DNA from 2 places in the Aequorivita sp. 609 genome. Region 2 is predicted to be linked to the other one. Evidence: riboswitches for the same ligand, from Rfam matches in the RefSeq annotation. Region 2 holds a riboswitch; the other holds the start of a gene.

Region 1 (15,244 bases), on a different contig from region 2:
AGCATTAAGTGAAATTGTCCAAAGTGTTCTCTTAGGGCTAGCGAGAGTTTAAAATCTTCGCCTAAGCGTAATAGCCTATCCCTTTCATATAGCATTTCGTAATAAAGCAGGCCATACACCATTCTACCCGACCATTGGAAAATAAGCTCCTCGTCGAGCGCTGCCATTCCTTCATAGCCATCTTTGTATGCTTCTTGAATTTTAAGGTCTAATTCATCAAAAGCTTTTTTCACTTTAGGTGAACACGGTAATTCCAAATCGGCATACGTATAAGACTTGGTTTTATCCATCATCTCAATCTTTTCATCTCCAAACTTAAAATGATCCATTAACCACTGAGGGAAAACCGACATTTTTTCATTTGTTAAATCTCCTGTAAGAAAACAAAAGTGTTCGTCAAAAATTAATTCTAAGTAAGGATTAAAAAGCATTTCGGCCATAAAAGTTCGGGAATTAATCTTAAGATATTTTTTTTTGCAAATATAGCCATTAGCTTACATTAGGTCTGATGCATTTGCAAAAAGATTGTTCCAAAAAAAAAGACGTAAGACTTGAGTTTAGTTTAAAAACTAAAATCAATTGTCTTACGTCCTCTATAAAAAGGTTATTTACCTTTAATTATATTTTGTTTCTCTTACGATCAACCTCTTTTAAGTGAATTTTACGAATTCTCAAGTGGTTTGGAGTAACCTCAACGTATTCATCTTTTTGAATGTACTCTAAAGCTTCTTCTAATGAAAACTTAATTGCAGGAACAATCTTCGCTTTATCATCAGCTCCAGAAGAACGTACGTTCGAAAGTTTTTTAGTTTTAGTGATGTTAACTGTCATATCATCTTGACGAGAGTTTTCACCAATTACCTGCCCTTCGTAAATATCTTCACCTGGATCTACAAAAAACTTACCTCTATCTTGTAACTTATCTATAGAATAAGGGATAGCTGTTCCTGTTTCCATAGAAACTAAAGATCCGTTTTGTCTTTCGGGAATTCCACCTTTTAACGGTTGATATTCTAGAAAACGGTGCGTCATAATTGCTTCACCTGCTGTTGCTGTAAGTAATTGGTTACGCAAACCAATAATACCACGAGATGGAATTACGAATTTACAAACCATACGGTCTCCTTTTCCTTCCATACTCAACATTTCCCCTTTACGAATGGTAACCATATTAATAGCGGTTCCACTTACGGTTTCAGGTAAATCGATAGTCATTTCTTCAACTGGCTCACATTTTACACCGTCAATTTCCTTAACGATAACTTGTGGTTGTCCAATTTGAAGTTCATAACCTTCACGACGCATTGTTTCAATTAAAACTGAAAGGTGCAAAACGCCACGGCCAAAAACCATAAATTTATCTGCACTATCCGTCGGCAGCATACGCAACGCAAGGTTTTTCTCTAATTCTTTTTCAAGTCTTTCCTTAATGTGGCGCGATGTAACGAATTTTCCATCTTTTCCAAAGAAAGGTGAATCGTTAATAGTGAAAAGCATACTCATTGTAGGCTCATCAATCGCTATTGTTTGTAGTGCTTCAGGATTTTCCGCATCGGCAATAGTATCACCAATTTCGAAACCTTCAAGACCTACTAAAGCACAGATATCTCCAGGTTGTACTTCCGTAACTTTCTTACGGCCCATCCCCTCAAAAGTGTGGATTTCTTTAATTTTTGACTTTACAATTGAGCCATCTCGCTTCACTAAGGCTACTTGTAAACCTTCTTTCAATACACCTCTTTGTAAACGACCAATTGCGATTCTTCCTGTGAATGAAGAAAAGTCTAAAGATGTAATCAACATTTGTAGCGATCCCTCTTCAGCTTTAAAAGAAGGTACGTGTTCTAAAACCATATCTAATAATGGTTCAAGAGAATCGGTTGGTTTTTGCCAATCTGTACTCATCCAGTTCTGTTTTGCCGAACCATATACAGTAGGGAAATCAAGTTGCCATTCTTCGGCACCTAATTCGAACATTAGGTCGAAAATAGATTCGTGTACCTCATCTGGAGTACAGTTATCTTTATCTACTTTATTTACAACCACACAAGGCTTTAAACCTAGATCGATAGCTTTTTGTAATACAAATCGAGTTTGTGGCATTGGACCTTCAAAAGCATCTACTAAAAGTAATACTCCGTCGGCCATATTCAATACTCTTTCTACTTCACCACCAAAATCGGCGTGACCAGGAGTATCGATAATATTTATTTTTGTGTCTTTATAAACTACAGAAACGTTTTTTGATGTAATAGTAATTCCTCTTTCACGTTCAAGGTCGTTGTTATCTAAGATAAGCTCACCAGACTGTTCGTTTTCACGGAAAAGACTACAGTGGTGCATAATTTTATCAACCAGGGTAGTTTTACCGTGGTCAACGTGGGCAATAATGGCGATGTTTTTAATTTTCATAAACTTCCTCCTTTTTTTTGGAGGGTGCAAAAGTAGTGTTTATAAGTGGATTAGAAACAAAAGTTAACATTTTATTTTTATTTGAGCAAACAAGTTAATTTTCAATTATTAACATCAAATAATATATGCAATATATCAGAAGTGTAAAATAACTATCTTTACAGTGTTAAAAATAAAATATGAAACTTGAATTAATCCCCCATATAAAACACCTCAATTCTAACAACTTTTTCCTACTTGCAGGACCTTGTGCTATTGAAGGTGAAGAAATGGCAATGCAGATTGCCGAAAAAATTGTAAAAATTACCGACAAGCTTGAAATCCCTTTCATCTTTAAGGGAAGTTTTAAAAAAGCAAACCGAAGTAGGATTGATAGCTTCACAGGAATTGGCGACGAAAAAGCATTGAAGATTCTTAAAAAAGTATCCAACACTTTTAATGTACCAACAGTTACCGATATTCACGAAGTAAGTGATGCAGCAATGGCTGCGGAATATGTTGATGTATTGCAAATCCCTGCATTTTTGGTTCGTCAAACAGACTTAGTTGTGGCTGCTGCTAATACAGGAAAAGTTGTGAATTTGAAGAAAGGACAATTTATGAGTCCTGAGAGCATGAAGCACGCGGTTACTAAAGTTACCGACTCCAATAACGAGCAAGTAATTATTACCGACCGCGGAACGATGTTTGGTTATCAGGATATGATTGTGGACTTTAGAGGAATTCCTACTATGAAACAATACGCGCCAGTAGTTTTAGATGTGACTCACAGTTTACAACAACCAAATCAATCGGCTGGAGTTACAGGTGGACGCCCAGAAATGATTTCTACAATCGCAAAGGCTGGAATTGCAACTGGCGTAGATGGAATATTTATTGAAACCCACTTCGACCCTGCAAATGCAAAAAGCGATGGTGCCAATATGTTAAATCTAAATTTGCTTGAAAAATTACTATCAGATCTTGTAGCGATTAGAAAAACAATTAACCAACTATAACTGTAATCCTATTTAAGAATAAGGATTAGCTGCAGAAGCTATATATAATTTATAAATAAAATAAAGCGCCCTACCATCTCCTCAAATTGGTAGGGCACTTTTGGCTAAAAATCTTTATAAAAAAGACTCTTACATTTTATATCCAATTCTACGTAACAATTAAGCTATAAGAATTTAGATATGATACTTAATAACTCCCCAATTAAATAAGTATTCAAATATCAGTTTAATTACACATACAAAACAAGAGGTAAATCCCCCTAAATTTCCAATTAACCCCTGATTTTCAATATTTTAATGAAAAAATATACAAAGAGGTCCCTGCTTCACTCGGTCGATATAAACAAGAAGAAAGATATTTGGTCGATTCACTCGAATATTATTGTTCCTGACCTACTTTCATTGAGCAACAAAACATTCCTTTAAAATCAAACGCGAAGTTTTTAAAATAAAAAAGGCTGTCTATTAAAGACAACCTTTTTTTAGAATACTACATATTAACTCCCCAATTAATGTCTAGTGGTACAAAGGTGCTTCATTTGTAATCATCTTACAAGGGGGAAATCCCCCTATTTTTAAAAAAATGAGAATTTTTTATACTAAATAAACAAAAAGGAACATAAGCCATTAATCTTAAGAAGCTTAAAACTACGTATTACTTTGTCTAAAACACTTTTAGAGATTTAATTGTTAGAGTAAAATATTTTTTTGGATAGTACCTTTTTCCCTTAAAACCACTGAAAAAGTTTTTTAGCGGTAATAAATATTTTATTTTGCGAAGGATATCTGTTATTAGTTTTATGAATTCTGAAAGGGTCTTTTTTCTAGTTTTACTTCTAAGCTTTTATTCCTTGCATGCTCAAAGTCCACGTTACAAAAAATTTGGAGAACCCACTAGTCATGATTTTGCAATAAATAAATATAATCCTGAACCTGATTCTCCAGGTGTGATTTTATATGAATCGGGAAACTATTACGCTAAGTCTGTTGGAATTGGTATTTATCTTGTTAAAGAAGTTTATAGAAAGATTAAAGTTTTAAATGCTAAAAAGTTTAATTATACAGATGTAACTATTTCTTATTATGAAGGAAATGGCAGGTATAAAGAAGAAGTATTAGAATATGAAGCTATAACTCACAATGGCACCGACCAAAGCCATGTTCCCGAAAGTGCATTCTTTACTGTAGAGGAGTCTAATACTAGAAAATCATTAAAATTCACCTTTCCAAATGTTCAAGATGGAAGTATTTTAGAATACAAATACACAAAATTAACTCCGTTTTTTTATGACCTAGATGGGTGGGAGTTTCAACATGAACTACCTACAATTTATAGTTTGTTTCAAACAGTAATGCCTGTCAATTTTAAGTATAACCGTATATTATATGGTGATCAGCAATTAGTAATTAACAACACGGCCCTCAAAGAGAATGGTTTTAAGCTTCCAAATGATAAAAGAGTTGATTCTGAAGTTCACTTATTCTCAATGGAGAATGTTCCCTCTTTTAGCGAAGAAGAATATATGCTTGGAAAAAAAAATTACGTTTCAAGAATAGTTTATGAACCAGTATCATTTAAGAGTTTTAATGTTGAATGGAAAAAACAAGTTTTTACCCGAAATTGGAATGATATAGATAAGCTATTTAAAGAGGACGAGGATTTTGGTGATCAACTTGTTCAAAAAAACTATTTTAGAAGAAAATTACCAAAAGATATTTTAAATATTGAAAACGAACTAGAACGGGCTAAAGCTGTATATAGTTTTATTCAAAATGAATACACTTGGAATGGACAGTACTTTAACTATAATGTAAACGTAAAAGAAGCTTTCAAAGATAAATTAGGAAGTGTATCTGCTATAAATTTATCTTTAGTTAATGCTCTCGAAGCCGCAGGTCTTAAAGCTAAACCTGTGTTATTGTCTACACGTAAAAATGGCTTACCCACAAAAGTTTATCCGATACTTTCAAATTTTAACTATGTAATATCGGTACTAATGATAAACGATGAGTTTATATTATTAGACGCTACCAATAAGCAAGCACCTTTCGGTATAATTCCATTTCGCGCTCTTAACATTGACGGTCGGGTAATGGACTTTAACAAAGGCAGTTATTGGATGCCTATAAAACCTTATAATAAAAACATTCTATTTGCACATTCAAAAATTTCGGCCGAGAGCAACGGACATTTTAAAGGAGTAGTAAATCAGGCTAATTATGGCTATATAGGATTTGAAAAACGAAATGCTATTGAAGAAGTAACTCTTCAACAATACATAAAAAATCAAGAAAATAAAAGAGCTGGGATTGAGGTTGAAAACTTTCAAATAGAGGAGCTTAATAATATTGAGAAACCGCTTAAAGAGAACTATGAGGTAACTGTTGAAGCTGAAATAGTAGGCGACAAAGTAATACTTCATCCTTTTTTCAATAAAACCTATATTTCTAAAAACCCATTTAATTTAGATAAGCGAAATTATCCTATAGACTTTGGATTTCCATTTACCAATACCTATCTGGTTTCTATAGATTTAGGTGAAGAATATCAGGTAGAACACCTCCCTTCTAGTAGAAGCATAAAACTTCAAGGTGACGATGGCGAATGTTCTGTAACCTATATAGCTGATGGCAACAAAGTGAATATTCGTTTTAATATGAAATTAAATTCATATCGTTATGCTCCCGAAGCATACCCAGCCCTCAAAGAATTTTTTGGCACTATGGTTACCATGCTTAAAGATGAACCCATAATTTTAAAAAAAATATAATCCAACCATTCCTTATAATACCAATATGCCTTACTTCAAACACAGTATCCTAATTTTATTTTTATTTGTTTTCACTTTTACATTTTCACAAACACGAAAAACTGCGGTATTTGGCGAACCTACTTCCGAAGACTTCGAAATAAACTCGTACCATCAAGATCCTGAAGCAGCTGGAGTTGTTCTTTTTGAAAGCGCTAAGAATTATGTAGAACTAGTGGATAATCAGGTGAAACTAATTAAAGAGGTTCACGTAAAAACAAAAGTGTTTGACATTAGTAAATTCGATCAAGCGACAGTAAGAATACCATTTTACAACAAAAAGAATAACAGTGAGAAGGTCACTAAGATTACCGCGATAACCCATAATGGTGCTGTAAAAACATTTGTAAGTGATAAGGATATTTTTACTACAGATGAAACCCCCAAATGGTCGATTAAAAAATTTACTTTCCCAAACATACAGAACGGTAGTATTTTAGAATATACCTACCGAGTAGAATCTACTTACTTTTCAAATATTCGAGGTTGGAAATTTCAAGGACCACTTCCAAAATTATATGTAGAACTGTATACCGACATTCCTGGTAATTTTAAATACAATAGAACGCTTTACGGAAATCTACCTTTATATATTAATGACGCAATTAAATCTAAAGCCTGCTTCTCTATTGAAGGCTTTGATGTTCACGCCGATTGTGAAAAAGCGACTTACGCTATGATAAATGTACCAGCCGTAAAAGAGGAGAAGTTTATGCTTTCTCCCGACAACTATTTAGCTAGCATGAAATATGAGCTTATTGAATTTGTAGACTTTAACCGAACAGTTCACCGATATACCAATGAATGGAAAGATGTAGATAAACATTTTCAATATGATAAAGATTACGGACGACAACTTAAGCATTCCAAGTTTTTTAAAAATGAACTTCCAGCTTCCCTATTTTCAAAGCAAGATAAGGTGGAAAAGGCAAAAGACATTTACTACTACATTCAAAGCAATATGAATTGGAATGGGCGATATGGGTATTCGGAAGAAGTGCGCGTTAAAGATGCTTTTAATGAAAAATCTGGAAACAGTCATGAGATTAATTTCGCTCTATACAACGCACTTGATGCAGCAGGTCTGAATGTAAATACAATGCTTATTTCTACACGAGATTACGCCCTCCCTACAAAGCAATACCCTGTAATTGCCGATTTTATTTATGCAATTGTAGTCTTAGAAATTCAAGATAACAAGTACTTTCTAGATGCGACAGACAAATTCACACCCTTTGGCGTCTTACCCTTCCGCGCTCTTAGCACAGAAGGGCGTTTAATGGACTTTAACAAAGGTAGTTATTGGGAAAAAATCATTCCTTTTAACAAAAACCTGCATTATGTAAATATGCAACTTACTGCAGACGAATCTGGATTATTCACCGGGAAAGCAAGTCAAGTCTCTACAGGATATGTATCGGTTGTAGAGCGAAAAGAGTACAACGATTACAGAAAAGATATAATCGACAGAAAGAAACAAAGTAGAAATGAAAGCTTGGAAATTTCAGATCTTAAAATTGAAAATGAAAAAGACTTAGACAAGCCGTATAAAGAGACCTTTAAATTAGCGCTTCACGAACAGCCAATAGCAGATAATCTTTTTCTATATCCGTTTTTAATGGAAACATATTTTGGTGAAAATCCTTTTGTGAAAAGAGAAAGAATTTTCCCTATAGATTTTGGTTTTCCCGTAATGAACAATTACTTAATAGCTATAGATGTCAACGATCAGTATAAAATTGAAAAAGTTCCTGCCAATAAGATTTTAAAACTTCCAGAAAATGATGGCGAGTTTTCAGTGGTTTACGATGTTTCAGGGAGTAAAATAAATATCAGACTTAGCGTAAAGCTGAACAATCCAAGTTTTGCTCCAGAAGCTTATAAATCACTACAAGAATTTTTTACTGAACTAATTAAAGTTCAAAACGAAGAGCCTATTCACTTAAAAAGAATTTAACTTTCAATAGTAATAAACCACTATTAATCCCGATTTTTTTCTTGTATTTTACGAATTATTGCTGTTGAAGTACGTCTCGGTAGAAAGCGAGGAAGTCTAGATAGAAACCTATTAATTTTACCTGGAACTGCCACAACTTTTCCCTTGAGCATTGCTTCATAACCATATTTAGCTACCTCTTTAGGACATCCAATATTAAATTTAATTTTATTATTCGATACATCTGCACCATTTGAAACTACTTGTTGAAATGATGTATTGGTTTGTCCAGGACATAAACAAGTAACCGTAACCCCTGAACCCTTTAGCTCATTGGCAATAGCTTCTGAAAAGGAAAGTATATACGCTTTTGATGCATAATACAAAGACATTAAAGGCCCAGGCTGAAATGCTGCAAGAGAGGACATGTTTAAAATTTTCCCCTCACCTCTTTCAAGCATTCCTTTTAAAACTAACTTGGTTAAATGTGTTGTAGTCATCACGTGAAGGTTTAGCATATCCATTTCACGCTGCCAATCGGTATTGCTGAAAGTTCCAAATATTCCAAAACCTGCATTATTGATTAATACGTCTATAGGTTTGCCTTGAGTAGCTTCAAAAATTTGTTCTGCAACATTACTCTTACTCAAGTCCTTTACAATAAGTTGAATTTCTGAAGCGTATTGACTTGCGAGATTTTCTTTAGCTTGTTGCAGTTTGTCAGCATCAATATCTGCTAAAATTAAATCATACCCATCCTTTGCTAATAATAAAGCAAGTTCGTATCCCAAGCCAGAAGCAGCTCCTGTTACAATTCCTATTTTTTTATCTCGTTCAATAATTTAGAATTTTTTTTGCAATTATGTAAATGAGTATCTACTCAACACCATTTACATAATCTTTTAGGTACTCAAAATTTGAAGTAAGTTTTCCGTCGCCGGTTGTCATTTGCGAACGTTTCAAAATACCATCCTTATCGTTATTAAAAAACGCTGGTATTACGTGTTCAAAAAACATTTCGCCAAAACCTTCACTTGCATTTTTAGGTAATTCGCAAGGTAAGTTATCTACAGCCATTACAGCTATAGATCCAGGAGCGCCTAATTTAGTTTCACTTTCGGTTATAGGGTCATATCCATAAAAAGGGTCTGCGATTGTAGAAGCTCGAATTGTACAGGCAACAGGACCATCGATGTCACAAGAAACATCAGCGACAAAGTTGATTTTAAATTCAGGGTTTCTAGCATCTTCTCTAGTAAAAAGATATGGAGCATTATTTCCATAGAAGTGTCCAGAAATAAACATATCGCTCACTTTTGCATATTTCATAAAATCACTTTCATAACCTGAAGGATCTTTATAAAATTCCCTTTTATTGAACTCACCCCCATCTTTACGTTTATTGTATTCAGAAACATCAATCAAACAATAAACAGGCTCATCAAATTCTTTCGTAAGGTAATCTTCATCACTTACTTCACGAATTTTTAAATGGTCTAAAACTCTTTTTGCTCCTTTAGTTACTTTACCTGTTCCTGAAAGAACAATTTTCATATTCGGGATGGTAATTTTATCCAATTCTGCTTTTACAGCTTTTAAATCTGGCAGGTTTTCAACTTTAGGTAAATCGTATAAATTATCGCGTAAACCTAAGCCTCTAATACCATTATAAGCACCAACTAGTCCAGCGTAATAACCAAATCCAATTAATCGCTTATTAGATTTATTTACTATAGTTTCATGATCGAACATTTCTATATTTTTCTCCAACATAGCCTTTAATAGCTTACGATTATACGGCTGCTTTTTAATAGTATGACTGAAGTAGAAATATTTTTTATTAGGAATTAATGCCTCTACGGGAACTTCCTTTACACCCAACATTACATCTGCCTCTGACACATCCTCTAGAACTTCAAATCCTGCATTGCGGTAGGCCTCATCAGAAAAAATACGAACATCTGAAGATTCCACGATAATTCGTGCATCGGGAAACTTTTTTATGACTTCTTGACATTTTTCTGGTGAAAAAACTACGCGACGGTCTGGCGGATTCTTACGTTCTTTTATAATAGCAAAGGTTATTGGCATTTTGGTATATTTTTTGAACAAAAATGAGTATTGGAATTTATAAGAACGCAAATGTAATAGATTTCTTGTATCTTTGCACGTTAGTTAGTAGCTAGATAATAGAGAAAAAGTAGCGTAAACGTTGTTTATTTCTGTTAATTCTCTGAAAATCACTGACAAATAAATGGGGCCGACTGGTTTTGACAGCGGGTCTAATTGTATTGTAAGCATGCCGAGCGCTGGGATATAGCTCGTAAATATCATATTTCACACTTTTTAAACGGCGAGAATAACTACGCCCTAGCTGCATAATCCGAATCATAGTAGGATGTGCCTCGGCCCACAAGGTGGGCAAGCAGGAAGTCACTCAACGGCCTTGGTTTACGGCGGTTGATTTAGTGGCTTCGTAAAAGTAAACCTAGCGATGCTAGTGCTTTGATGGCATCGTGAAGCTCAAGTAAAGATAAGGAGTGCGTTGGTAGTTTTCGACCGGCAATCTCACGAAAATCTAAATGAAAACTAAGCATGTAGAAAGCATTATGGTTGCACGTTTGGACGGGAGTTCGAATCTCCCCGGCTCCACTGATCACTTAGAAAGTCACGCCGATAGGCGTGGTTTTGTTGTTTTATGAAGAAATTGAGCTCGCTCAAAATTTCAGAATAAAATTACAAAGCAAGGACGCAGTCCGTGGTTTTCTATTTGCAGGACTGGTGCCTATGGAGATCACATTTTTTATTGTAACCTCCCCGGCTCCACTGATCACATAGAAAGTCACGCCGATAGGCGTGGTTTTGTTGTTTTATGGAGAAATTGAGCTCGCTCAAAATTTCGGAATAAAATTACAAAGCAAGGACGCAGTCCGTGGTTTTCTATTTGCAGGACTGGTGCCTATGGAGATCACACTTTTTATTGTAATCTTTTCGGTTACACAATAAAAAAACTATTAAAATAAAAGTTCTAATGTTTAAGGCAGATACTCTTCAACCAACAACTTTACTCCAGTTGTAGCTTTCTCCTGTAGTACTAATAAATTTATACCTTTTTCCACATCAGGCTTTATATCAATATAAACTGTTTGAGCATCTACAGGAACAGACAGTAACAATGATCCCGCTGGTTGCACTACCATTGAAGTTCCAACAATAACAAACAAATCTGCCGTTTCAGCTATTGTAATGGCTTTCTCAATTTCAGCAACTTCTTCCCCAAACCATACTATATGTGGTCTTAATTGACCTCCATCGGCTGCCAAATCACCAAGTTGAATATCTTTAGTGTACGGGTAAATATGGTTTTTATCTTTAATACTTCTACATTTGGTCAGTTCACCATGCAAATGCAAAACATTTGTAGAGCCAGCTCTTTCGTGTAGGTTGTCTACATTTTGTGTAATAACAGACACTTCATACCTATCTTCTAATTCAGCAATTAATTTGTGCGCTAAGTTTGGTTGAGCTTTTTCAACCTCTCTTCTTCTTTCATTATAAAAATCCAATACAAGTTGTGGGTTTTTGTTAAACCCTTCTATAGAGGCTACTTCTTCAAGCTTATGGTTAGACCAGAGTCCGTTATTGTCTCTAAATGTAGGAATGCCACTTTCTTTACTAATCCCTGCACCGGTAAAAAATACTATGTGATGTTTGTGCTTCATAAGTTTGGTTTTCTATATAGTTATTACTTTTTGCCCATCTAATTTTATCTTCTTAACAAACGAGAATGATTTACCATCGTAAATAGCACTGTAATCTAAATCCCTTTTTAATAGCTCATCCTGAAGTAGCATTATATCGCTTTGCATTTCAATGCTGAAATGCGTTCGCCCAACGTACGTATTAAACAATTCGATAAGACCCATTTCGTCAAGTTCAATCAGTTTCTTCATATATTTTAATCTAGACTCTGGAATAGCCCCATGTTTCATTTTGATATTTCTTAATACAGATTGCTCTGCCTTCTGTACACCTATTTCTTTCCATACATTAAATTTAACGATTGGAAAATCAACCTCTCGAACCTCCTTCTCAACCTTTTCCTTATACCAGACGAAGTTCCCATCAGCATTTATTAAACTGCCTAACCAAGGAATATTTTTACAAGTAGGGTGAGGCTGATTAAGGTAAGGTGAATATGTATCTCCAGCACCATGTATTAACTCTTCATCAGCAAATACATAATCCCGTTTATTTACAAAACCCAAAGGGCGAAGCCGATTTTCAACAATTTGTATAAGGTTGTAAGGTGGAGAGACCATCTCAGCTACAACTAATAGTTTCCCATTAGTCTGTCCATTTAAATCAAACTTTGTCATAAAATCTTTCAATGTTCCAAACTTCTTGTTGACCGAGGCTACATTTATTATTAGACTTGAAAAGACGATGGGCATCTGGTCGTTATCTAAAAACTCTTGCCTGTTTTCCAATGTATTATTATTATTTCTCATAAATTCAAGTTTATTCCATCAAACAAATTTCATCACATTTAAATGCCCCATACTTTTTATAATACTGGCTTTCTCTATTCCACAATACAATATACTTAGCAAGTGTTTGAATTCTAAAAGAACCTTTACTCGAAATCAAACTAAATCCTTTTCCAGAGAATTTAAATTCTTCATCAAAATACCAAATCTCATAGGGTGATACATTGGTGAAATCTAATAAAGCCACGACATTCTCAGCAGGTAAACATAACAAATAAGGAAATCTATCTTGTGTAATGATTTCTGATACATCAATAAAATCTTTTTCTATAGAAGAGAAAATCACATCAATTGGTTGTGAGATTTTTGAATTGCTTAAATTGACATTAGTGGGATTCATATTATTTATTAATTATAAGTTGTGGAGGTGATAGTTGGTGGTAATCTTTCACCTTAATAATTCTTGTATTTTTTAAGGTTGCTATATATCGTTTAAACTTTCCTACATCCGTAAATGATAAACGTTCGAATTGTTCCTCCTTATTCCTTTGAAAAAGAAACCACCCATTTCTGGTATATCTTCAATTAAATCAAAAGCGAGACAGTCTTTAGGAAGATTTTCGAAGATTAAAGTGAACGAGAAAATTGTCCCAGGCTTAACAAAGCACCAGTTAGGATATACTGCGATATTTTCACTAAAAAGCATTTTAGACTTCCTTGCAGTCTGATGGCATTTTAGGTAAGTGTTATTCCAAATTCGCAATCTTTGAACATCGCGATATGGACCTAAATCGATATGAATAATTACCTGAGATTCCGTATCTGTTTGTGTAGCAAATTTTTTCTTTATCTCCTTGGCGATTTGAATTTTTGGGTCTTCTATTTCTAGGCTTAAATTTGGAATTCCAGAGCCTTCATTAATGTTTAAAATAGTGTCTTTGAAATCATTTGGAGTTTTATTAAACCTCCTAATAATTGCTTTACGAATAGCTATTAAACGTAAAGCTTGTAAATGTACGCCCTCAATATTGGCTGTATGCGCACTTTTGTAATTGTCTATGAGTTCTTCATCAGACAAGTTTTCAAAAACTTCTAAGAAGTTTGAGATATTCAGTTCTCTCTCTCTTCTGCTTGATAAAAGATGTTCCATAATAGATTTAATTAAAAAATTAAACCATTACAAAAAACAAATGAAATGTGTAGGATAACATATTTTTCCTGGACCGGCTCATCGTTTTAGCACCTTCGCCTGTTTGGGCAGGTTGCTGTTTCAATTAAGAAACTCGTAATGATACTGCATAAATACAATTTATTTTTAAATAAGACAAGAATAAATTATGATTTTATCAATAGACAATGAAACCAGTTTCATATAATACACATAGCTATAGCGGCGTATATAAATTTTTTGTGTTTTATTATATACTCAAAACCCAAGATAATAGTTGAGCCAGTTTGAAGTGCCGTTGCAGATATAATAAAGTATCTTGTAAAGTAAAAAATCACTTTTCAATTACAACAAAGAAGTGAGTCGCAAAATGTATTCAATAGAAACTCCAATCATCAACTTATTCCTAAGCCAATAACCGATTTCTCTAATAATCACCGAGTCGATATCTTAGAAATAAACTAAATTTTTATGACGTCAGATTTTCCTGAAAAAGAAATTGATCTAAAAAATTACTGCTTAGAAGCTTTTCTACTTCCTTCATACATTTCATAACGCACAAGTTTGGATTCTAATTTCCCGTTGAACAACTTAATTTTTCTCGAAGGACGAAGTCCAACAAACTTAAGCGCTTCCATATTTGAAGTAATCATCCAAGCCTGAGTTCCAGGATAGCCACGTTTTAATGTATTCCCGATAGAGCTATAAAACTCCTGAACATCATTCACAGATATTCTTTCATCATAAGGCGGGTTGAAAACCATATACAACGACTTTTCTCCCTGTTTTTCACTTTCAAAAAAATCTTGTTGTCTTACCTCAATAAATTCTTGAAGATTTGCACTTTTTATATTCTCCTTAGATTTATGAACAGCAACAGGATCAGAATCGAAACCATAAATTTTATGAGGGAAATCACGAACTTTTTTAAGAGCTGCTTCTTCTATTTTCTCATATAAATCTACATCAAAGTCTGGCCAAGTTTCAAAACCAAATTCCTCACGATTTAGATTAGGTGGAATATTACATGCTATCATTGCAGCTTCAGTCAACATAGTTCCACTCCCACACATTGGATCTAAAAAGTCACACTGCCCTTGCCAACCAGATAGCATTAAAATACCTGCAGCTAAAACTTCATTTATTGGAGCAAGGGTACTTTCTACTTTATAACCACGTTTGTGTAATGACTCTCCAGAACTGTCTAATGAGATAGTACAGATATTACGATCAATATGTACATTTATTCGTAAGGTAGGGTGGTCTAAATCTACATCTGGCCTAACACCTTCCCTATCTCGAAAACGATCTACAATAGCATCTTTGGTCTTTAAAGCGATATATTGAGAATGTGTAAATACATCTGAAAAAACAGTAGCATTAACTGCTAACGAACCTTTTACGTCCATATAGTTTTCCCATGGCATCTC
Region 2 (15,244 bases):
TGGAAAAGCTCAAACAGAAAATTTCTTCAGTTAAAGAGCTATTTCCTCACATCCATTTTTAAAAATTCTACTATCTCGCGTCTTAATTCAAAATCTCATTATACGTCAATTGCCTTATTGATATGAGTTTCTTTTAGATGCAATTTTGTTTTTATAATAATTAAACTTCCAAATTGGAAATTAAAACCAAAAATTATGAAAACATTCAACAAGATTTTTTTAGTCTTAATGTCAGTGCTAGCAATAAGTTTAACTTCTTGCAGCAAGGACGACGATGGGGGGCAAGACCCAACGGGTGGAACAGGAACTTTTAAAGCCAAAGTAGATGGAGATTCTTTTAACTCCTTAAACGGAACTGTTGTCGGAGAGATTACTCAATCTGGTCCAACTAAGGTTTTTGCTATTAGTGCAGGAACTTCCGATTCGGAAAATTTACAAATGGTAATCACAACTTTTGATGGGGTGGGAACTTACGATCTAAATTTTACCAATATAGGTACGTATAGTTATTTGCCAGACCCAAGTAACCCAGACCCTAATACGGTTGTCATTTATACTACTGGTAACGGGCAGCCTACAAATGGCGAAATTAAAGTTTCAAGTTTTGAAAATAACATTGCTAAGGGGACCTTTAGTTTCACAGCCTACAATTTAGATAATCTATCGCAATCTGTTTCTGTTACAGAGGGCGAGTTCAACATTGAAATGTCCGTAAATTAGGGTGTTATAAAGCTTATTATCAGATTAAACCGATTTCAAGACGCAGGTTTTGTATTCGGTTTTTTTATTAAACTACTTGCGCTGGATAAACCTACTCTATAATTATTTCTTACTTAGGAATACGTCAATTGCCTTATTGATTTTACCCTCAGACATGATCATATTTGAATAATAAACTAATAACCAAAATATTATGAAGACCTCAAGAAAATTTTACATGCTTTATGCCATTTTGTTCCTAACGTTAAACACTGGTATTGCGCAAAGGGCTGAGCAACCTGATTTTAGATATGATACAGGTGCCAAGATAAATGATATGATATTAACTCAAGGTGGAACAATGGTTGTTGCTACTAATAATGGTTTAGTGGGGATTAAGCCAGGTAGCAACCAACTGTTGTTTAATTTTACCGAATACGGACGCGTAAAACCCGAGGAACTTACTTTTGTGCCAACTGCGCCATACGTTGTAGTTGCGCAAGGTGGGTTCGCTAATTTAACTGCAAAAAAATCTGTTATCGATTATATGTCTGGACAAGTACTTTTTAATACCGAAAGTAATGGTTGGAAAGTTGCTTATAGTTGTGAAGTGAAAATGCCACAGAACAAATTAGTGGTTACAGGGCAACGCCGAGCAGATGAAAAATATGCAACTGCTGTGGCTGTTTATGATTTAAATAGTGGAAAGGAGGATTATCGTTTTAATCTCGGTGAACCTGGAAAAGTTTCTGTGGGTGCAGGAATGCAACCGAGCGGATCTGTTTTATTGTTGAAAGATTACCTTATTGTTCCAACAACTAAAGGATTATTGGCAAAAAAAGCACAGACAGGTGAAACTCTTTGGCAAAATGATATGAAGGATATAAATTGGATGGTAGCTGATGCTAATGAGAACGAAATTTATGCATTCGAAAGTGTAAATCAGGGTAAAAACACCCGAATTCATAAGGTAGGTGTAAATGGAACAGAACTTTGGAAGGATGATCATAAGGTAAAGGGACAAGTAGTAAATTTTGAAATCCTACCAAACGGAATAGCAGTAGTTAGCAATCAAAGTGACGGGGGGAATAACAGCATATTTGCAACGAAAAACGAATCCAATATTGCATTTTTAAGTGCTGCAAATGGGGAAGATCTTTGGGATAAAGCACCCAAAACTAAAGGCTATGTACAGCACTTTTATGTAATGGAAGACGGTATTCTCTTCGGAATTTACCAAGGGGGTATCAATAAGATTTCATTTGATGGACAAACGCTTTTTAAAAAACCATTAAAGACGGGAGAAAATATTTTAACTATGGCGCATACCCCACAGGGATTGATCTATATTACTTCGGAAGACGCTAATATTGTAAATCTGGAAAATGGTGAGCAGGTTTGGCAAAAACCGCTTAAATATAAAAGAGCAGGAGCGGTAAGTTCAACTCTCGACAAAAGGAACAACCGCTATTTAATTAGCGCAGATGAAACTTTGTACGCTGTAGATGCAACCTCTGGTGATGTTAGCATTTTAGCCGAAACTAATTTTGAAGGTAAGGAAGATCCTTCACACGTTGAGATTCGTGATGGCGGTATTTTATTAACCAGCGATCAAAATATGCAATTAATAGATTGGGTTGGCGAAAAGCAATGGCACGAATATTATCGCGCACCTGGTAAAAGTGCTATGGGTGCAGTTTTAGCTGGGGTTGCAGCCGTAGCTACGGCTACGACGGCTGTAGCTGCTGCAAATTCGTCCATGCAGAACAAGCTTGCAGGATATGATGAAGAATCTGAAAGCGATGCAAGATTGGCAGGAGGAATGGCTGCTGCAAGTGGCGCTTCGGTTGCAGAAATGTTGAAACGGTTTAAAGCTACCGCCGCAACTAGAAACGACCAATTTATACTTACTAAACTTGACGATGGTGTTGGCTTGGTGAAAGTTAGTAGAGATACTGGTGCTAAAGAAAAAGAAATTGTATTAAAGGATAAGCAACCGGAATATATAGTGGATGAAATAGGTGGTTTGCTGTATTATAAAGCAGATAATAATTCAATTTTCGCATACGATCTTAAAAAGTAAACGGAATCAAAAACTTTTTTTAACCACGGACGAGGTGAGGAGCGTTCAAGGTTTTGAAACCCCATGGGAATCCATGGGGTTAAATTATTTTGAACATGGCAAATAAGGCGGATGCCCTATACGTTTGATTCAAAAGAAGATTTATCTTTATTTATTAAAAATCCTATGGAAATAGATTTTACAATTCTTTTTATTGCCATTCTTACCCTAATTATTTCAGGAATGTTATGGTGGCACTATATTGTTCGCAAAATGGCTATGCAAATACATTCACAAATTAAGGAGAAAATAAATATAGCTATTGAGCTACATAGTAGCCAGATTGATCTTCGGGCAAAAAAATTGGATAATTATAATTTTTTAATTCATAATTTAGAGCAGGCTTTAATTATTCAGCCCGAAATAACTTTAAAAATATGATTAGATTTTTATTTTGCTTCGTTGGTTTAATACTTATTGAAGCTAACTTATTTGCGCAACCAAAAAAAATCGATAGTCTTAACGATTATGCTATCTCAATCTATAAACAATCCCCTCAGGAAGCTGTAAAGATTTTAAATCAAGCATTACGATTAGCCCAAGATGGTATGTATATTCCTGAAATAGCAAAAACTAAAAATAATCTAGGAATTGTACAGCGAGATTTGGGGGCCTTGGAACTAGCGATGTCATTGTCTAAAGAGGCTTTCGAAGCCAGTCCAGATTCTCTCGTGAGAGCTTCGGCACAAAACAACTTAGGGGTAATAAATAGAAAACTGGGCAATTACGAAGACGCTCTTGAAAACTATATTTATGCCGATAGGATATACGAAAAGATGGGCTTAGAAAAAGAGCAGGCCACGGTGAATAATAATATAGGGATGGTCTATAGCATGTTACAAATGAATGAAAAAGCCGTAGAGTATCACGAAAAAGCGCTTATATTTTTCAAAAAAATTGCTGACAAAAAAGGTATTTCAGAAGCTAAAAACAATATAGCGATTATCCATGCATCTGAAGGTCGATTCGAAGAGGCGCTTTTATATTTTAAACAATCTTTTGCGATTGAGAAATCCTTGGATGATAAAAAAGGAATGGCTGAATCGGTCAACAATATTGGGGGTGCCTATTATTACCTTGGAAGGATAGATTCTGCGGTGCATTACTTTAAAAAATCTGCAATGATTGAAAAATCCATCGGTAATTTTTCGGGAGTAAGTGCTAGTTATAACAATATTGTTCAAGTTTTGCTTGACAAAAATGAATTGAACGAGATTGATGTTTATTTGGATTCGGCCTATCAATTCGCGAGACAAAGTCAAACCGCCGAGGACATTGAGATGTCCCTGCTAAATTATTCAGATTACTATGCAGCTAAAAAAGAAATTGGACCATCCTTTGAATATTATAAAAAATATGTAGCCTTTAAGGATAGTGTTTTAAGTAAATCCAATATGGAGACGTTGCAAGAAATGGAGGTAAAATATGATACCGAAAAAAAGCAAAATGAAATTCTACAACAACGTGCCCAACTAGCAGAAAAGGAAATGGAGGTACGCCGAAAAAATACTTTTATTTTCGGCAGTCTCGGCCTAGCTTTGGTTCTCGGGCTGCTGGGCTATTTACTCTATAATCAGCAGAAACTTAAAAACCACCAACTTCAAAAGGAAAGTGAGTTAAAAACGGCTTTGGCAAAAATTGAAACCCAGAATAAACTGCAAGAACAGCGTTTGCGTATTTCTCGAGACCTTCACGACAATATTGGAGCACAGCTCACTTTCATCATATCTAGTATTGACAACCTAAAATTCGGCTTTACAGATATTGGTGAAAAACTTGGCAACAAACTTAGCGCTATTAGCGTCTTTACCTCCCAGACCATTTATGAACTCCGCGATACCATTTGGGCGATGAACAAAGAGAGAATAACTTTTGAGGATTTACAAGCGCGAATAGCAAACTTTATTGAGCAAGCAAAAAATGCATCGGAAAATACCGAGTTCTCATTTAACATTGAAGAAAGTGTTGACGAAACACATGTGTTCTCGTCTGTTGAAGGAATGAATATTTACAGAATCATTCAAGAGGCGGTAAACAATTCATTGAAATATGCCCTTGCCGACGAAATCGAGGTAAATATTTCAAAAGAAGGTGAGCAGTACCAAATTGAGATTGCCGATAACGGCAAAGGATTTAATCTCGAGACAATCGATATGGGCAACGGCCTTAATAATATGAAAAAACGCGCCCGGGAGATTGATGGTACACTTGAAGTTCAAACCTCTAAAAATGGAACTTCTATTTTGCTGAGGTTGGCAAAACCATTTACAGAAGGATAAATTAATACGGCAAATGCCCTATTTTACGGTTGTCTTTTTTGAGCTAAATTCATTATCTTTAAACGACTAACCGAAAATATAATGTTGAAACTCGCTATTGTTGACGATAACTCCTTCCTTATTCATGCCATAAAGGAAAAATTATCTTTTTTTGAAGATGTTTCGGTGATTCACACCTCGTTAAATGGCAGTGAGCTGCTTACAAAACTACAGGAAAACCACAATCTCGATTTAATATTGATGGATATTGAAATGCCTGTTTTAAACGGTATAGAGACCACCCAAATGGTAAAGCAGAAATATCCGCATATCAAAATAATTATGCTAACTGCCTTTGACAATGACGAACATATTTTCAACGCTATAAAAGCAGGTGCCGATGGATATTTGCTGAAAGAAATTAACCCCAAAGATTTATACGAAGGTATTTTTGAAACACTAAATGGAGGTGCAGCTATGACTCCTTCTATAGCTATGAAAACTCTAAAACTACTTCGAAATCCTATCGATATTCAAAACCTAAGAGATAAAGAACAAATCTCCTTGTCCGCTCGTGAGGTTGAGGTTTTAGATCAATTAAGTAAGGGTTTGACTTATACTGTAATTGCAGAGCATCTTTTTTTATCGCCTAGCACTGTGCGAAAACATATTGAAAATATCTACAAAAAACTTCAGGTACACAGTAAGATTGAAGCTGTCCAAAAAGCGAGAAACCACAATATTATTTAATACTTTAGACCTTCCCTATCATTTAATACTTAGAATCGGGCATTTTCTATTTCTGTGGTTTGTTTGTAAAACTTTTCTTAATATAAAATATATTGTAGTTTTAGCTTTTACATTTAAAATTTGATACCGAACACAAACCCTTCATTATGAAAAAACTATTGACACTTGCCTTTTTAATGTCGGCAAGCTTTACAATCTCTGCACAAGAGAAAGATCCTGTAATTGATAACATTTTAAAGGAGGCTTACGAAAACTCACAACTAGAAACTCTTGGTCACGAATTAATGGACGACATTGGTCCGCGATTGGTGGGAACCCCACAAATGCAAAAAGCACACGATTGGGCGGTTGCAAAGTACAAATCTTGGGGAATATCTGCCGAGAATCAACAGTATGGTGAATGGAAAGCTTGGGAGCGAGGTATTACTCATATAGATATGGTTCACCCTAGAGTACAATCTTTAAACGGAACTCAATTAGCTTGGAATCCTGGAACATCAAAAAAAGGTGTTACTGCTGAATGTATTATTCTTCCAGAAGTAAAAGATTCTATATCATTTCAAAAATGGCTTCCTAATGCAAAAGGTAAGTTTGTGATGATTGCAATGAAACAGAGCACAGGAAGACCTGATTACAACTGGGAAGAATGGGCAACTCCAGAGTCTTTTGAAAAAATGAAAAATGAAAGAGAAGCTCAAACTAAGGCTTGGAATGAAAATATTAGTAGAACTGGCTACAACCGAAGAAGTATTATTTCTGCATTAGAAGATGCAGGTGCAGCTGGAATTATAGATAGCTATTGGTCTAAAGGTTTTGGCGCTAACAAAATTTTTGCGGCGCGTACTAAGAAAATACCAACTGTAGATATTCAATTGGAGGATTACACTATGTTATATAGAATGGTTGAGCATGGTGATAAACCTAAAATAAATATAATAGCACAATCTAAAGACTTAGGTGTAGCTCCTGCTTTCAACACTATTGCTGAAATTAAAGGAACTGAAAAACCCGACGAATATGTAATTCTTTCTGCTCATTTTGATTCGTGGGATGGAGGAACAGGTGCTACAGACAACGGTACTGGAACTCTTGTAATGATGGAAGCAATGCGTATTTTGAAAAAAGTGTACCCAAATCCTAAACGCACAATTCTAGCTGGGCATTGGGGAAGTGAAGAGCAAGGACTAAACGGATCTTCTGCCTTTGTTGCTGATAATCCAGAAATCGTAAAAAATATGCAAGCAGCTTTTAATCAAGATAACGGTACAGGGAGAGCTGTTAAAATTAACGGAGCAGGATTCTTACACTCTTACGATTATATTTCCCGTTGGTTAGCTGCAGTACCAGACACTATTAGCAAGCATATTGAAACAACTTTTCCAGGATGGCCGTCAAGTGGAGGTTCAGACAATGCTAGTTTTGTAGCTGCGGGTGCACCTGCTTTTAATTTGAGCTCTTTAAGCTGGAGTTATTGGAACTATACTTGGCACACCAACTTAGATACCTACGATAAAATTGTTTTTGACGATGTGCAACACAATGCTATTCTAGCTGCAATCATGGCTTATAAAGCTTCGGAAGATCCAGAGTTTACCTCTAGAGAGCAAATAAACCTTCCAATTAATAAACGAACTGGCGAGCAACAAAAGTGGCCTACGCCAAGAACTCCAGAAAGAAAAGGAGGAATGTAAACCTTAAATGCACCAAGTAAAAAATCCCATATTCCAAAGTATTCAATTGGAATTTGGGATTTTTTTATTTTTATAGAATTGAGAACTATAAATGTAATAGGTTTCGACTTTAGTTTATCCTGAGCCAAGTCGAAGAGCTCAACCTGACTTTGTTAAATGTTAAAAGCTTTTTTTACTTTATCGACATATTCCAATTTTTCCCAAGTGAAAAGCTCAACTTCTTTTTCTACTTTTCCGTTGTACGGGCTTTCAAAAGTTTTAGTGATGGTTTGAGGAGTTCTTCCCATATGTCCATAAGCAGCCGTTTCAGAATAAATAGGCTCTCTAAGTTTTAATCTTTTTTCAATTGCAGCTGGGCGCATGTCAAAAATCTTTGCCACTTCTTTAGCAATCTCACCATCAGTAAGATTTACGTTTTTAGAGTTGTAAGTGTTTACTAAAATTGAAGTAGGTTCTACTACACCAATAGCATAACTTACCTGTACCAAAATCTCATCAGCTACACCTGCAGCAACAAGGTTTTTAGCAATATGTCTAGCCGCATAAGCTGCACTTCTATCAACTTTACTTGGGTCTTTTCCGCTAAAAGCACCACCACCGTGAGCACCTTTTCCACCGTAAGTATCAACGATTATTTTTCTTCCTGTTAAGCCTGTATCTCCGTGTGGTCCACCAATCACGAATTTTCCAGTTGGATTAATATGATAAGTAATATCATCGTTAAATAATTTTTGAACGTGCTCAGGGAATTGCTTCTTAACGCGAGGAATAAGAATTTTCTTTACGTCATTTTCAATTTTTTTAAGCATAACCTTGTCGTCCTCATCAAAGTCGTCGTGCTGTGTAGAAACAACAATTGTAACAATTTTTTGTGGAATATTGTCATCGCTGTATTCAATTGTAACCTGGCTTTTTGAATCGGGACGCAAATACTTTATTTCGTCCTCTTCTCTTCTAAGCGCTGCCAATTCATACATTATTTTGTGTGAGATATCCAATGCCAAAGGCATATAATTCTCTGTTTCTTTGGTAGCATAGCCAAACATCATTCCTTGGTCTCCAGCACCTTGTTCCTCTTTATTTTCGCGATCTACACCTTGGTTAATATCTTGAGATTGTTCGTGAATTAATGAAATTACCCCACATGAATCCCCACTAAATTGATACGCGCCTTTAGTGTAACCAATTTTATTAATTACATCACGGGCAATCGTTTGTACATCTAGATAAGTATTGCTTTTTACTTCTCCAGCAAGAACAACCTGACCGGTGGTAACTAAGGTTTCACAAGCAACTTTACTTTCTGGGTCGAAAGCTAAAAAATTATCTAAAAGCGCATCACTAATTTGATCTGCAACTTTGTCTGGATGTCCTTCAGAAACGCTTTCTGATGTAAATAAATAAGCCATAATCTGTATTAAATTTTTAAAAAACATTAAAAACGACCTAGAATAAAATGTTTTAAGACTTGCCTAATGGCTTATGACATACATTTATGTGAATAGCCTAAAGTCCTATATTTTATAGTCTTAAGTCATTTATTTAAAAAAAGATTTGACGGGTCGCGACCTTGGGAAGTTCTCACTGCCTTTAGCATTTTTTAGGGAGGTTGCAATCAGTCAAATCTTTCCTCTTAAATTATCTGCTGCAAAAGTATAGAATTAAAATGAACTGAAGATTTGTTTTAAAAATTTTTGACAAAAAATTAGGTTATTAATTTTTTCCGACCCTATATTTGCACACACAAAGTTCAAACTTTTATTGAAATGTTATCAAGAAAGGCCGAGGGAATAGACCCTATGACGCCTTAGCAACCCTTTCTCCGGAATGAAGGTGCTACATTCTACAACTATCCTGAATTATTAGGATTGATGATAGATAACGACAAGTCAGTTTCTTTTCTGAAGCTGCTTTTCATTTATTCTTTTTAACATTTTTCTATTGTCCCGAATTTATTTCGGGATTGGTTTAATCTATTTATTAACTCAAAAAATTAGAAAAATGAGTACAAAACACAATTTCGCAACAAATTTGTTGCACGCAGGACACGACGTAACCGCAAATGGTGGAACTAGAGCAGTCCCAATTTACCAAACTTCCAGCTACGTTTTTAGAGATACAGACCATGCGGCGAATCTTTTTAATCTCTCCGATGCAGGATATATTTATTCTCGTCTTAACAACCCAACTTGCGATGTATTGGAAAAACGATTAGCAGCTTTGGAAGGCGGTATTGGTGCAGTTACAACAGCTTCTGGTGCAGCTGCTGTATCAACAGCATTGTTGACGCTGCTTCGTGCTGGCGATCATATAGTAGCATCTAGCAGTTTGTATGGCGGAACTTTCAACTTGCTGAATGTTACTTTAACGCGGTTAGGCATTACAACAACTTTTGTAGATGCTTCTAATCCTGAAAATTTTGGAAATGCCGTTAAGGAAAATACGAGAGTTATATTTATCGAATCGATTGGAAATCCCAAATTAGATGTTCTTGATATAGAAGCTATTGCCGCTGAAGCAAAAGAGAATAAAATCCCGTTGATTGTTGATAATACCGTTGCTTCCCCAGCCTTATTGCGACCTATTGAATACGGAGCAAACATTGTAATCCATTCACTTACAAAATACATAAACGGAAACGGGACAACTCTCGGAGGGGTTATAATCGACGCTGGGAATTTTGATTGGACCAATGGTAAATTCCCTGAATTTACTGAGCCATCTGCAGGATACCACGGATTGATTTACGCTGATGTTTTAAAAGAAGCTGCTTTTATTGCCAAGGTTCGCCTGGAAGGTCTTCGCGATTTTGGTGCAGCTTTAAGTCCGTTTAGCGCTTTTCAAATTTTACAAGGATTAGAAACCTTAGAAATCAGAATAAAAAAACACAGTGAAAATGCACTGAATTTTGCGAAATGGTTACAAAATAGAAAGGAAGTAGCTTGGGTAAATTACCCAGGTTTGGAAGATAATAAGTATTATAATTTAGCTCAAAGGTATCTTCCAGAAGGGCAAAGCGGACTTGTAACTTTTGGTGTAGAAGGCGGATATGAAAGTGCTAAAAAAGTAGTTGATAGCGTAAAAGTTTTTTCACTTTTAGCAAATATTGGCGATACAAAATCTTTAATTATACATCCTGCAAGTACCACTCACCAACAACTAAATGAAGTAGACCAAGCCTCATCTGGGGTGTCTCAAGATTTAATCAGACTTTCCGTGGGATTGGAAAATATAGAAGATTTAAAAGCTGATTTAGAACAAGCGTTTCAGGAAGTTTTTAAAGAGCAATTGGTTTAAATAAAAATAATCTTCTTACAGCTAAGATAATGTCTCAAATCACACAGCTAAAAATAAAAGAATACACCACACAAAGCGGTTTGTGCTTAAAGAACCTTCCCTTAACCTATGAGGTTTTTGGGAGGGAATTAGGCTCAGCTCCAATTGTTTTGGTAACTCACGCGCTAACAGGAAACAGTAATGTATGTGGTGAAAACGGTTGGTGGAAAGCTTTAATTGGTCCTGAAAAATGTATAAATACTAATAAATACACCATTCTTTCATTCAATATTCCAGGGAATGGATACGACGGTTATCTCATTAAAAATTATGAAGTCATCACAAACTACGATGTTGCTAATTGGTTTATAAACGGATTAGAACAACTTAAAATTTCATCAGTATTTGCTGGAATCGGAGGTTCGTTAGGAGGAAGTATTTTATGGCAAATGGCAGTTTTAAAACCTGCATTATTTCAGAAGTTAATCCCTATTGCTACCGATTGGAAAGCTACCGATTGGGTAATTGCACAATGCAGAGTGCAAAAGCAACTATTAAATAATTCAGAAAATCCTGTTCACGATGCACGCATTCACGCGATGACATTTTACAGAACTCCACAGTCTCTTAAACAAAAATTTAATAGAAGTTTAAATGAAATTGCTTCATTGTATAATGTAGAAAGTTGGTTGCTTCATCACGGTAATACGTTGCAAAACCGCTTTCATTTACATGCCTATAAGTTGATGAATCATTTATTGATGACTGGCGGTTTACAATCTGAAGATGAGTTTTTACAATTAGCTTCAACAATTGAAGGAGATATTCATTTGGTTGGAATAGATAGCGACGGATTTTATTTAAATGAAGAAATAAAACAGACGTATTCTTTATTAAAAACTAAAAAAAGTAAAGTGCATTTTTCTGAAATAAATTCTATTCACGGACACGATGCTTTTTTAATAGAATACGAACAATTGGCGGAAATTCTGAACCCCATCTTTAATTCAGAAGCCTTGCTGTAAAACAAGCAAGAAATTAATAAAACAAAAATTTATGAGCACTCAAGTATTAGATAACGAGGTGTCGAACCTTATAGATTTAAATAATATAAAAAAGAAGAAAATAAATATTGCCATTTTCGGACATGGCAATGTTGGTCGCCATTTAATAGACCAAATTATATCCTCTAAGGAAGAAATATCTAGAAGGCGCGATTTAGATTTGAATATTTTCGCAGTTGCAAATTCAAAAACAGTTTTGATTAAGCAAAAGGGTTTAAATGAAAACTGGTTGGAAGAAAAACAGGAATTTGGACAAAAATTTTGCGTAGAGGATGTTACTTCCTTTGCAAAAAACCACAATCTTCAAAATCTGATTTTAGTTGATAACACGGCTGATGCTGAATTTGTGCATAATTATGAAACCTTTGTTGAAAATGGTTTTCACTTGGTATCTTCAAATAAGATTGCCAATACTTTAAACTTGAAGTTTTACCAAAAACTTCGAAAAAAGTTAACTGCAAAAAAGCGTCATTATTTATATGAAACAAATGTTGGAGCTGGACTTCCATTGATAGATACCATTAAACTATTACATCTTTCAGGAGAAAATATCACTCGTATTCGAGGTGTGTTTTCTGGTTCCTTAAGTTATATATTCAACACGTTTTCAGAGTCTGATAGAACTTTTAGTTCAGTTTTAAGATCGGCAATTGATAAAGGATATACTGAGCCTGACCCGAGGGAAGACCTTTGTGGTAATGACGTTGGAAGGAAATTGCTTATCTTGGCGCGTGAATTGGATTTGCACAATGAATTGAAAGATATTACAATTCAGAATTTAATTCCTAAGGATTTACGGAACGTTTCAAAAGAAGAGTTTTTGGGAAGATTGAAAGAGTTGGATGTTCCGTTTCAAATTAAAAAGAAAAACCAGCCAAAGGACTTTGTTTTTCGATATGTAGCAGATTTGCACGGCGATTTGTCTAAGGAAACGGGAGCTCTTTTAAATGTAAGTTTAGTAAGTGTTTCTAAAAATAGCATGTTAGGTGCTTTAAAAGGAAGCGATTCAATTTTTGAAATATACACAGAGAGTTACGGTGATAATCCAATTGTAATTCAAGGCGCCGGAGCTGGTGCAGCTGTTACTGCTCGTGGTGTTTTTGGAGATATTTTGAGAATAAGTGATAAAGATTGAAAAAGACGTAAGACATAAGACCGCTTCGCTAAAAGACATAAGGCTTATGACAAAAAAAATCCTGTATAAATTAGTCCTACCTCCTACGTCTTACAACCTTAAGTCATTTCTAATTAAACGATAAATAAAATATAAAACATGAAAGTTACCTTAAACAGAATAAACGACAATTATCTTTTTGAAGCAAAAGGCGCCTCGGGCGTTCCCGTTTTCATCGATAGTAAAACCGACGAACCTTCCAAAGGCGCAAGCCCAATGGAGCTTTTATTAATGGGTGTTGGGGGATGTAGTGCCATTGATGTTATTTCAATATTAAAAAAACAAAGACAAGAAATTACTTCTTATAAAATGGAAGTAGAAGGTCAACGCGAAGAAGTTCGTGAGGCAAAACCATTTAAAGCTATTCACGTAACACTTTATTTGGAAGGTGATATTGATGAAGCTAAAGCAGTTCGCGCAGCAAAATTAAGCTTCGAGAAATATTGTTCAGTTTCAATAACTATGGAGGCTTCGGTAAAAGTGACTTATAGCATTGAGTTAAATGGAAAGAATTTAAATATTCTAGAGGGTTAAGCTAAACTTGTATTAGGTTATATCTAATTTCCATTTAAATGATTCCATCTCAGCGTGAAGTAGAAGAGGCTTATGAACGTGTGAAGCCATACGTTCACAATACACCTGTGCTAAAATCCGCTTTTTTAAATGAAGTTTCAGGTGCTGAAATATATTTCAAATGTGAGAATTTTCAGCGAATGGGTGCATTTAAAATGCGTGGTGCCGTAAACGCTATCCTTCAACTGTCTGAAGCTCAGAGAAGGGCAGGAGTTGTAACGCATTCATCAGGAAATTTTGCACAAGCTTTGTCCTTAGCTGCAAAAAACTTGGGAGTTAAAGCATATATTGTAATGCCTAAAAACGCACCCCAAGTGAAAAAGGAGGCCGTTAAAGGTTATGGCGGAATCATCACAGAATCTGAATCAACACCAATGGCCAGAGAGCAGGAAGCCGAGAGGATTCAAAATGAAACTGCGGCAACTTTTATCCATCCTTCAAACGATAAAAATGTAATCCTTGGAAATGCGACTTCAGCTTTAGAATTGTTAAAAACGCATCAGAATTTAGATTATCTGTTTGCGCCAGTTGGGGGCGGAGGATTAATTGCAGGTGCTTCTGTTGCAGTAAAATATTTCGGAAAGAATCGTAAAACTATTGGTGGAGAACCTTTTGAAGTAGATGGTGCTTTCCGAAGTCTTCAAACAGGAAAAATAGAGTCCAACAAAACCACAAACACCATCGCCGACGGACTTAAAACATCTCTTGGGGATGTTAATTTTCCTATTATTAAAAATTTGGTTGCAGACATAATCAGAGTTGAAGAAACCGAAATAATTTCAGCAATGAAACTCATTTGGGAGCGTTTAAAAATTGTTGTAGAACCTTCTAGTGCTGTGGCTTTAGCTGCTCTGCTTCGCGAGAGACAAAGATTTCAGAATAAGAAAATTGGAATTATTATTTCAGGGGGAAATGTGGATTTAAAAAATTTACCATTCTAAATTTTATTTCAAATTAATATTCTGTAAAAGCTTAGGGGTGAACGGTAAAGGTAGAAGCGAGAAAAAGAAAAGAAATGCTCTAATTCAATGTTTATAGTTTAGTTTATCTTTATCGCCGATAAAAAAAATATGAAGCATTTTCTTTTAAAATTTACTGTTCTTTTAATTAGTCTTCCATTTTTTTCTCAAGAAAAAGAGTTGAAGCCTGTTTCCTTAGAAGCGGATTTTTTCTACGGAACTATTCTAGAACACAATTCCGATATTCAGCATGTAATTACGGGTCATCCCACGGGTTTTATACTTTCTTTTAATCGAAAAACTTATGGTTTTAATGAATGGCAGCGTAGATATAACTATCCAGACTGGGGGTTTACGTTAGCGCATCAAAATCTTCACAACGAATTTTTAGGCAAAGCTGTAGGTGTTTACGGCCATTTTAATTGGTATTTTTTAAACAGATATTTAATGTTACGTGTAGGACAAGGAGTTGCTTATGCCTCAGATCCTTTTAACCCCGATACAAACTATAACAACAGTGCCTACGGAAGCCATTTGCTAAGTTCAACTTTTTTGAAAGGAAATTTTGTGCGTGAAAATATTTGGAAAGGTCTAGGTTTCCACGCAGGTTTCACACTCATTCACTACAGTAATGCAAATTTAAAAGCACCTAATAATAGTACCAACACCTTTGCATTA

The links. A riboswitch is a leader RNA that binds a small molecule or an ion and turns the genes downstream of it on or off. The one in region 2 is predicted to bind S-adenosylmethionine.
Region 1: another riboswitch for S-adenosylmethionine. It lies ahead of H4O20_RS02450 (hypothetical protein); the one in region 2 lies ahead of H4O20_RS11985 (O-acetylhomoserine aminocarboxypropyltransferase/cysteine synthase family protein).

Annotation. Positions count from the first base shown of each region.
Region 1 covers NZ_JACJVM010000004.1:60,807-76,050, forward strand. The annotation lists gene H4O20_RS02395 (hypothetical protein) at 1-440, opposite strand, end outside; gene typA (translational GTPase TypA) at 619-2,412, opposite strand; gene kdsA (3-deoxy-8-phosphooctulonate synthase) at 2,592-3,410, shown strand; gene H4O20_RS02410 (DUF3857 domain-containing protein) at 4,262-6,181, shown strand; gene H4O20_RS02415 (hypothetical protein) at 6,207-8,177, shown strand; gene H4O20_RS02420 (SDR family oxidoreductase) at 8,201-8,998, opposite strand; gene H4O20_RS02425 (NAD(P)-dependent oxidoreductase) at 9,033-10,241, opposite strand; RNA gene ssrA (transfer-messenger RNA) at 10,413-10,811, shown strand; gene H4O20_RS02435 (Sir2 family NAD-dependent protein deacetylase) at 11,192-11,878, opposite strand; gene H4O20_RS02440 (hypothetical protein) at 11,891-12,667, opposite strand; gene H4O20_RS02445 (hypothetical protein) at 12,678-13,046, opposite strand; gene H4O20_RS02450 (hypothetical protein) at 13,149-13,796, opposite strand; SAM-I-IV-variant riboswitch at 13,848-13,943, opposite strand; gene H4O20_RS02455 (class I SAM-dependent RNA methyltransferase) at 14,327-15,244, opposite strand, start outside.
Region 2 covers NZ_JACJVM010000035.1:41,079-56,322, reverse strand. The annotation lists gene H4O20_RS12025 (GSCFA domain-containing protein) at 1-62, shown strand, start outside; gene H4O20_RS12020 (hypothetical protein) at 196-720, shown strand; gene H4O20_RS12015 (PQQ-binding-like beta-propeller repeat protein) at 914-2,782, shown strand; gene H4O20_RS12010 (hypothetical protein) at 2,948-3,202, shown strand; gene H4O20_RS12005 (tetratricopeptide repeat-containing sensor histidine kinase) at 3,199-5,100, shown strand; gene H4O20_RS12000 (response regulator transcription factor) at 5,182-5,829, shown strand; gene H4O20_RS11995 (M20/M25/M40 family metallo-hydrolase) at 5,976-7,520, shown strand; gene metK (methionine adenosyltransferase) at 7,673-8,929, opposite strand; SAM riboswitch class I at 9,287-9,405, shown strand; gene H4O20_RS11985 (O-acetylhomoserine aminocarboxypropyltransferase/cysteine synthase family protein) at 9,522-10,817, shown strand; gene H4O20_RS11980 (alpha/beta fold hydrolase) at 10,847-11,821, shown strand; partial or broken gene H4O20_RS11975 (aspartate kinase) at 11,916-12,995, shown strand; gene H4O20_RS11970 (OsmC family protein) at 13,134-13,568, shown strand; gene H4O20_RS11965 (pyridoxal-phosphate dependent enzyme) at 13,607-14,548, shown strand; gene H4O20_RS11960 (acyloxyacyl hydrolase) at 14,678-15,244, shown strand, end outside.